Regions from separate parts of the Streptomyces ziwulingensis genome, predicted to be linked through region 2. Evidence: riboswitches for the same ligand, from Rfam matches in the RefSeq annotation. Region 2 holds a riboswitch; the other holds the start of a gene.
What was found. Region 2 has a riboswitch for cobalamin ahead of ABEB00_RS13490 (cobalamin biosynthesis protein). Riboswitches for the same ligand answer to the same signal wherever they lie in the genome.
Positions count from the first base shown of each region.

Region 1 (4,393 bases), on a different contig from region 2:
CGCCCGCCGGCTTCCTCGCGGCCGCTGCCCGGTTCACGTCCGCCGCCTTCCCCGGTAGAGCACGGCCACGAAGGCGGGCACGCCGATCAGGGACGTCACCACTCCCACCGGGATCTCCTGCGGGTCGAGGACGGTACGGGCGAGGGTGTCCACCCAGACGAGGAAGACGGCGCCGGTGAGGACGGTGACGGGCAGCAGCCGGGCGTGGGCGGCCCCGGTGAGCGCGCGGGTGGCGTGCGGCAGGACCAGTCCGACGAAGCCGATCGCCCCGGCGCAGCTCACCAGCGCCGCGGTGAGCAGGGCGGTGACGCACAGGAGGATCAGGCGGGTGCGGGCCACCCGGACGCCGAGGCCGGCCGCGGCCTCCTCGCCGAAGGTGAACGCGTCCAGGGTGGAGGAGTTCAGGAGGCAGACGACGAGTACGCCGGCCAGTACCGCGGCGCAGAGCAGCACCTGCGTCCAGTCGGCGCCGGTGAGCGAGCCGAGCAGCCAGAACAGCACGCCCCGGGTGGTCTCGGCGTCCGCCGAGGTGAGCACCGTGAACGAGGTGAGCGCCGAGAAGAGCTGCATGACGGCCACCCCGGACAGCACGACGCGGTCGACGCTCCCGCCGAGCGTGTGGCTGAGCAGCAGCACCAGCCCGAAGGAGAGCAGGGCGCCGAAGAAGGCCCCGGCGGAGAGCGACACCGCTCCCCCGCCCACCCCGAGCACGATCACGGCGACCGCCCCGGTCGAGGCGCCGGAGGAGACGCCGAGCACGAACGGGTCGGCCAGCGGGTTGCGCAGCAGGGACTGCATGACCGCCCCGCACAGGGCGAGGCCCGCCCCGCAGACCGCGGCCAGCAGGGTGCGCGGCATGCGCAGGTCCCACACGATGCCGTCCCGCAGCGGCGGCAGCGTGGACTCGCCCAGCCCTAGGTGGGCGGCGACGGAGGCCCACACGTCGGCCGGGGAGATGTCGGCCGGTCCGATGGTCACCGCGACGGCCACCGAGGCGACCAGTGCGAGGAGTCCGCCGACGGTGAGCAGGGGCGTCCGGGCGCTTGTCACTTGACCAGCCCGAGGTCCCGCAGACCGGTGGCCACCTGCTCGATCCCCTCGACCGTCCGCAGGGAGGGGTTCATCGCCTGCCCGCTGAGCAGAACGTACCGCTTCTTCCTCACCGCCTCCAGGTTGCGCGTGGCGGGGTTGGTCTCCAGGAAGCGGATCTTCGCCTTCGCGGTCTCCGCGGTCTGGGACTTGCGGGTCAGGTCGCCGAGGACGATGACGTCGGGGTCACGGTCGGCGACGGTCTCCCAGTTGATCTGGGGCCACTCGTCGTGGGTGTCGGAGAAGACGTTCTCGGCGCCCACGGCGCGGGTGATGGCACCGGGGGCGCCGCAGCAGCCGGCGAGGTAGGGCGACTGGGAGTTGGCGAACCAGTACATGAGGGAGACACCGGAGGCGTCCAGGCCGTCCGTGGCCTCGCGCACCCGTTCCTTCAGGCCGGCCACGAGCTTGTCGCCGCGCTCCTCGACGCCGAAGGCGCGCGCCAGGTCATGTATCTCGCCGTAGACGGTGTCGAGGGTGAGCGGCGTGGAGCGGGAACCGTCGCCGGCGCTGTCGTTGTCCTTGCCCGCGGCGCAGTCGGACGGGGAGACGTACGTGGGCACGCCCAGTTTCTCGAACTGCTCGCGGGTGGCGACACCGCCGGTGCCGAGCGTGGAGACGAAGGAGGCGGTGACGAAGTCCGGTTCGGTGTCCAGGACCTTCTCGAAGGAGGGGGCGTTGTCGGCGAGGCGCGGCACCGAGGCGTTCGCCTTCTCCAGCCCCTTCAGCACCGGGTCGGTCCAGGTGGCGGTGGCGGCGAGGCGGTCCGCCAGGCCCAGGGAGAGCAGGATCTCGGTGGAGCCCTGGTTGAGGGAGACGGCGTGCCGCGGCGCGGAGTTCAGGGTGACCTCGTGGCCGCAGTTGCCGAGGGTGAGCGGGTAGCCGGTGGCGGCGGACCCGGCCGCCTCGCCGGCCGCCGTCCCGTCCGGGTCCTGGGCGGAGCCGCACGCGGTGAGCAGCGCGGCGGAGGTGAGCAGGAGCGCGACGGGGCGCACGGGGGAACGGAACACGGGAATGCCTCAGCTTTCGGGGCTCGGACGCGGAGCCTGGCCTACGGTCGACCTCCGCGCGGACGCGGAGGTGCCAGCAGGTCTTCGGACTCGGGTTCGTCCGGACGAGGCGCCTTCCCGGGAGGTGTGCGCCGGCGCGGTGTCCGGCGTGGTCTGTCCCAGTGGCTTCAGTGCCCCGCCCGTCCCCCTCACCGCTGCGCGTCAGTTCCGGATTCACACCGGATTCCCCGACCACGGATGTGGCACGACTGGCCTGCGCAGCGTACCAACCTCCCGGTCGGTGGCCTCGGGCGGCCCGGTCAGCCCGCGGTGACGGCGGCGAGCCGCGCCCGGACCCGGTCGGTGCCGGCGGCCGTGCGCAGGGGCGCGGCGACGGCACAACCGGGCAGGGTGGCCTTGGCCAGGGCGCCCAGCAGGGCGCGGGGGCCGCCGTCGAGGTAGGTGGTGAACCCGGCCCGGTGCAGGGCGTGCAGGGCCCGCGGGAAGGCGAGGGGTTCGGTGAGGTGGGCGGCCGCCGCGGTGCGCAGTTGGGCCGGGGTGCGGGCGGGGCGGCCGGCGGCGGTGTGCACGGCGAGCGTCGGGGGCCGCAGCGGCTGGCCGCGCAGAAGGGCCCGGAAGGCGCGGTGGACGTCGGTGAGGAGGGGGTGGTGGTAGGCGGTGCGGCTGGTGAGGGGGGTGGCGCGGTGGCCGCTGTCGAGGACCGCCCGCCGGGCCCGGTCCAGCGGGGCGGCGGGCCCGGCGAGGACGACCTGGGCGGGGGCGTTGTGGGCGGCGATCCGTACCTCGGACAGGCCGGAGGCGCGGAGCAGTTCCGCCGCGCGGTCGGCGGTCAGGTCGGTGGCCAGCATTCCGGCGGCGGGCAGCCCTGCGGTACGCAGCAGGCGGTCGCGGACCCGCAGCAGCCGGACTCCCTGGCGCACGGTGAGGACCCCGGCCGCGGTGAGGGCGGCGAGGTCTCCGACGCTGTGGCCGAGCACCGCGTCGACCCGGGTGCCGGTGTGGCGGGCGAGGCCGAGGAGCAGGGTGGCGGCGGCGACCGCGGCGGCGTAGGTGGCCAGGTCGAACCCGAGGGGGTCGGCGCGCAGGAGTTCCTCGGGGCCGGGTGCGCCCTCCTCGGTGAGGAGGGCGCCGACCGGCGCTGCGGCATCGCCCCGGCCCGCCGCGGCGGCGTCCGCGGCGGTGAGGACCTCGGCGACCGCGGGGACCTCGCGCAGGTGACGCAGGGCGCCCGGAAGGTAGGCTCCCTGCCCGGGACACATCAGCACCGTGCGCGGCCGGCCGTCCCCGGCGGCCGGTTCACCGGGGGACATCGACGATTTCCGACGGGGCGCCGCAGGGGTGGGTCATGAGGCGTTGGCGAAGGCCAGTGCGACGTTGTGGCCGCCGAAGCCGATGCTCGTGCTGACCGCCGCGAGCGGGCCGGACGGCAGCGACTCGGGGTGCCGGCCGACGACGTTCAGTTCGATGGCGGGGTCGACGCGTTCGAGGCTGCGGGTGGGCGGTGCGGTTCTCTCGCGCAGGGCGAGGACGGTGGTGACCGCCTCGATCGCCCCGGCGGCGCCCAGAGTGTGTCCGAGGGCCGCCTTGGGCGCGCTGACCGCCACGTCGTGCAGCGCCTTGCCGAAAGCCGTGTGCAGCGCCTGGGCCTCGCAGAGGTCGCCCACGGGTGTCGAGGTGGCGTGCGCGTTGACGTGCCGTACGTCCGCGGGCTCCAGTCCGGCGTCGTGCAGCGCGGCGCTCACCGCGGCGGCGCAGCCGGTGCCGCCGGGGGCGGGCTGCGCGACGTGGTGACTGTCGTTGGTGATGCCCGCGCCGGTCAGCCGGCAGTGCACGCGGGCGCCGCGGGCCGCGGCGTGCTCGGCGCTCTCCACCACGAGTATCCCGGCCCCCTCCCCCATCACGAAGCCGTCGCGGTCCGCGTCGAAGGGGCGCGAGGCCCGGTCGGGGTCCTCACTGAGCCGGGAGAGTGCCCGCAGGCGGGCGAACCCGGCGAAGACCAGCGGATGCAGTCCGGCCTCGGCGCCGCCCGCGACCACCACGTCGGCGCGGCCGTCCCGGATCAGTTCGAGGGCCTGGGCGACGGCCTCGGCGCCGGAGGCACAGGCGCTGACCGGGGTGTGCACCCCGGCCCTCGCGCCGACCAGCAGGCCGACCTCGGCGGCCGGGTGGTTGGGCAGCATGACCGGGATGGCCCGGGGGCTGACCCGGGCCGGACCGCCCGCCTCCAGCCGGCGGTTCTGCTCCAGGATGCTGAGGAGCCCGCCCAGCCCCACGCCGACGGCCACCACGACCCG
Region 1 is NZ_BAABIG010000025.1:28,018-32,410, reverse strand. It holds gene ABEB00_RS14935 (FecCD family ABC transporter permease) at 34-1,050, opposite strand; gene ABEB00_RS14930 (ABC transporter substrate-binding protein) at 1,047-2,099, opposite strand; cobalamin riboswitch at 2,158-2,367, opposite strand; gene ABEB00_RS14925 (ACP S-malonyltransferase) at 2,399-3,409, opposite strand; gene ABEB00_RS14920 (beta-ketoacyl-[acyl-carrier-protein] synthase family protein) at 3,443-4,393, opposite strand, start outside.
Region 1: linked by a shared signal. The riboswitch ahead of ABEB00_RS14930 (ABC transporter substrate-binding protein) and the one ahead of ABEB00_RS13490 (cobalamin biosynthesis protein) in region 2 are both predicted to bind cobalamin.

Region 2 (4,393 bases):
GGGTAAATGGAAAGCTTCTCGCTGATCCTCGCGATCGTGGTGATAACCGCACTCGCGTTTGATTTCACGAACGGTTTCCACGACACCGCCAACGCGATGGCCACCACCATTTCGACCGGTGCCCTCAAGCCCAAGGTGGCGGTGGCGATGTCCGCCGTCCTCAACCTTGTCGGCGCCTTCCTCTCGGTGGAGGTCGCCAACACGATCTCCAAGGGTCTCGTCGACGAGACCGGCATCCGTCCCGAGGTCATCTTCGCCGCCCTGGTGGGCGCGATCCTCTGGAACCTGGTGACCTGGCTGGTGGGCCTGCCCTCCAGCTCCTCGCACGCCCTCATGGGCGGTCTGATCGGCGCCGCCGTCGCCTCGGCCGGCGTCGGCGCGGTCCACGGCGACGTGCTCGTCACCAAGGTGCTGCTGCCGGCGATCGCCGCCCCGATCGTGGCGGGGGTCGCGGCGCTGCTCGGCGCCCGGCTGACCTACCGGCTCGGCCGCGGGGCCGACGGGAAGGCCGCCACCAAGGGCTACCGCGCCGGGCAGATCGCCTCCGCCGGCCTGGTCTCGCTGGCGCACGGCACCAACGACGCGCAGAAGACGATGGGCATCATCACCCTCGCCCTGGTGGCCGGCGGCGCCCTCGCCCCCGACTCCGACCCGCCGGTCTGGGTCATCCTCTCCGCGGGCCTGGCCATCGCGCTCGGCACCTACCTCGGCGGCTGGCGGATCATCCGCACCATGGGCAAGGGCCTGACCGACCTCCAGCCGCAGCAGGGCTTCGCCGCCCAGACCAGCGCGGCCACGGTCATCCTGGCCTCCTCCCACATCGGCTTCTCCCTCTCCACCACCCACTCGGTCTCGGGCGCGGTGATGGGCGCGGGTCTCGGCCGCAAGGGCGGCGTGGTGCGCTGGTCCACGGCGACCCGGATGTTCGTCGCCTGGGGTCTGACCCTGCCGGCCGCGGCCCTGGTCGCCGCGCTCGCCGAGTGGGTCTGCGGACTGGGCGGCTGGGGCACGGCGCTGGTCGCGGTCCTCCTCGTCGCCGCCAGCTTCGCGATCTGGCGGATCTCCCGGCGCGAGGTCGTCGACCACACCCACGTCACCGCCGCCGAGGAGCCCGGTGTCGTCACCGACGCCATCGCCGCGGTGTCCCCGCCGCCCCCGGCGGGCGTGAGCGAGGGCCTGACGGCGACCGTCCCGGCCCCCGCCGCCGTCCCCGCCGCCGGGTCCAAGGCCGCGTCGGCCGCCACCCCCGTCTGATCCCGCCCGGGCACGAAGGAAGAGAAGAGAACCACCATGCAGATCGACTGGGCAGCCCTCGGCTCCGTCTTCGGGGTCAGTCTCGTGATCACCGTGGCGCTGGTGTCCCTGTTCACCCTGGGCATCGCCGGCCTCTCCCGCCAGGAGCGGGCCACCGCCCGGGGCGGTTCCGCGGGCCTCGCGGTCACCGGCGCGTACGCCTGCTTCACGGCCTGCGCGGCGGCCGTCGCGTACGGGATCTACCTGATCGTCGCCTGACCGGCGCCATCCGCGACGAGGCGGGGTGCGAGCGGGCCCGGCCCGCTCGCACCCCGCCTCGCTGTGGGCCTTCGCACACTCCCCCCTCGCAGGTCAACGGCAAGTTGACGGGTGTTCGCGGGGCGTGGTGGACTGCCGAGGCCATGTACGGCGGCAGGAGAGGAAGCCCGGTGCGAATCCGGCGCGGTCCCGCCACTGTGACCCGGGGAGGAATCCCCGGGGAGTCAGGAACTCTCACCGCCGGTCTCTTCGAACCAGGGCGTGGACACCCTGAGTGAGGACACGACGCGATGCCCGGCTGCCCCGCGAGGTTCCGTTCCAGGTCTCTTCCCGACCGTGTGACCGGCTGAGCCCGTGCGTGCCGAACGCGTCTTCGCGTACGGCGCCGCCGCCGGCCTCCTCGGTGACCTGCTCCTCGGCGATCCCCGCCGCGGGCATCCGGTCGCCGCGTTCGGCCGCGCCGCCGGTGCCGTGGAGAACATCCTGTGGAGCGACCGCCGGGGGCGGGGCGCGCTGCACACCGCCGTGTGCGTCGGCGCGGCCGCGGCCCTCGGCGCCGGGTCCGCCCGCGCCGTGCGCTCCTCCCCCGCCGCCCGCGTCGCCCTGACCGCGGCCGCCACCTGGGCCGTCGTCGGCGGTACGTCACTCGTCCGCGAGGCCGGCGCCGTCGGGCGCGCGCTGGAGGCCGGCGACGTGGAGGCCGCCCGGGAGCGGCTGCCGCACCTGTGCGGACGCGACCCGCAGTCCCTGGACGCGGACGGGATCGCGCGGGCCGTGGTGGAGTCCGTCGCCGAGAACACCTCGGACGCGGTGGTCGGCGCGCTGGTGTGGGGCGCGGTGGCCGGGGTGCCCGGCCTGCTCGCCTTCCGGGCCGTGAACACCCTCGACGCCATGGTCGGTCACAAGTCGCCCCGGTACCGCCGGTTCGGCTGGGCCTCGGCCCGCCTGGACGACGTGGCGGGCTGGCCGGGGGCCCGGCTGACCGCCCTGCTCGCCGTCGCCGCCGGGGGCGACCCGAGGGGCGCGGTACGGGCCTGGCGCGCCGACGCGAGCGCCCATCCGAGCCCCAACGCCGGTCCCGTCGAGGCGTCCTTCGCGGGCGCCCTCGGGGTGCGGCTCGGCGGCACCCTGTCGTACGGCGGCCGGGTCGAGCACCGGCCGGTGCTGGGCGGCGGCACCGGGCGGGCCGTCCGGGTGAGCGACATCGACCGGGCCGTACGCCTCTCCCGCCGCGTGAGCTGGCTCGCGCTCGGCGTGTGCGCGGGCGCCCGCCTGCTCGGCCGCCGGACGCCCGTCCGCCGGCCGCCCGCGAAAGGACGGACGTCATGAACGGTGGCCTGCTCGTGGCCGGCACCACCTCCGACGCCGGCAAGAGCGTCGTCACCGCCGGGATCTGCCGCTGGCTGGTGCGGCAGGGCGTGAAGGTGGCGCCCTTCAAGGCGCAGAACATGTCCCTCAACTCGTTCGTGACCCGCGAGGGCGCCGAGATCGGGCGGGCGCAGGCCATGCAGGCGCAGGCGTGCCGCGTGGAGCCGACCGCGCTGATGAACCCGGTGCTGCTCAAGCCGGGTGGCGAGCGCAGCAGCCAGGTCGTGCTGCTGGGCCGGGCGGTCGGGGAGATGAGCGCCCGCGGCTACCACGGCGGGCGGCAGCGCGAGCTGCTCGGCACCGTGCTGGAGTGCCTGGCCGAGCTGCGGGGCACGTATGACGCGGTGATCTGCGAGGGGGCGGGCAGTCCGGCGGAGATCAACCTGCGCCGGACCGACATCGTGAACATGGGGATCGCCCGGGGCGCCGGGCTCCCCGTCCTCGTCGTCGGCGACATCGACCGCGGTGGCGTCTTCGCCTCCTTCTTCGGCACGGTGGCGCTGCTCTCACCCGAGGACCAGGCGCTGGTCGCCGGATTCCTGGTGAACAAGTTCCGGGGCGACGTCTCGCTGCTTGAGCCCGGCCTCGACATGCTGCGCGGCCTCACCGGCCGCCGCGCCTACGGTGTACTGCCGTTCCGGCACGGGCTCGGCATCGACGAGGAGGACGGGCTGCGGGTGTCGCTGCGCGGCACCGTCCGGGAGTCGGACACCGCCCCGCCGGCCGGCGAGGACGTGCTGCGGATCGCGGTCTGCGCGGTGCCGCTGATGTCCAACTTCACCGACGTGGACGCGCTGGCCGCCGAGCCCGGCGTGATCGTGCGGTTCGTGGACCGGCCGGCCGAACTGGCCGACGCCGACCTGGTGATCGTGCCGGGGACCCGCGGGACGGTCCGGGCGCTGGAGTGGCTGCGGGAGCGGGGCCTCGCCGACGCGCTCCGCGCCAGGGCCGCCGAACAGCGGCCGGTACTCGGCATCTGCGGCGGCTTCCAGGTGCTCGGCGAGCACATCGAGGACGACGTGGAGAGCCGCCGGGGACAGGTCGCCGGGCTCGGACTGCTGCCCGTGCGGGTGCGGTTCGCGGCCGGGAAGACCCTCGGCCGGCCGGTGGGCGAGGCCCTCGGCGAGCCCGTCGAGGGGTACGAGATCCACCACGGGGTCGCCTCCGTCGAGGGCGGGGAGCCGTTCCTGGACGGCTGCCGGGTCGGCCACACCTGGGGCACCCACTGGCACGGTTCGCTGGAGTCGGACGGCTTCCGGCGGGCGTTCCTGCGCGAGGTGGCCGCCGCCGCGGGCCGCCGCTTCGTCCCCGCCCCCGACACCTCGTTCGGCGCGCTGCGCGAGGAGCAGCTCGACCGGCTCGGCGATCTGATCGAAGAGCACGCGGACACCGACGCGCTGTGGCGGCTCATCGAGTCCGGCGCGCCGCAAGGACTGCCTTTCCTTCCACCTGGAGCGCCCGCATGAGCACTGTGCTGTTGTTGTCGACCGCCGACACGGACCTGTTGGCGGCC
Region 2 is NZ_BAABIG010000023.1:51,712-56,104, reverse strand. It holds gene ABEB00_RS13500 (inorganic phosphate transporter) at 7-1,254, shown strand; gene ABEB00_RS13495 (hypothetical protein) at 1,291-1,512, shown strand; cobalamin riboswitch at 1,624-1,765, shown strand; gene ABEB00_RS13490 (cobalamin biosynthesis protein) at 1,867-2,841, shown strand; gene ABEB00_RS13485 (cobyric acid synthase) at 2,838-4,346, shown strand; gene cobN (cobaltochelatase subunit CobN) at 4,343-4,393, shown strand, end outside.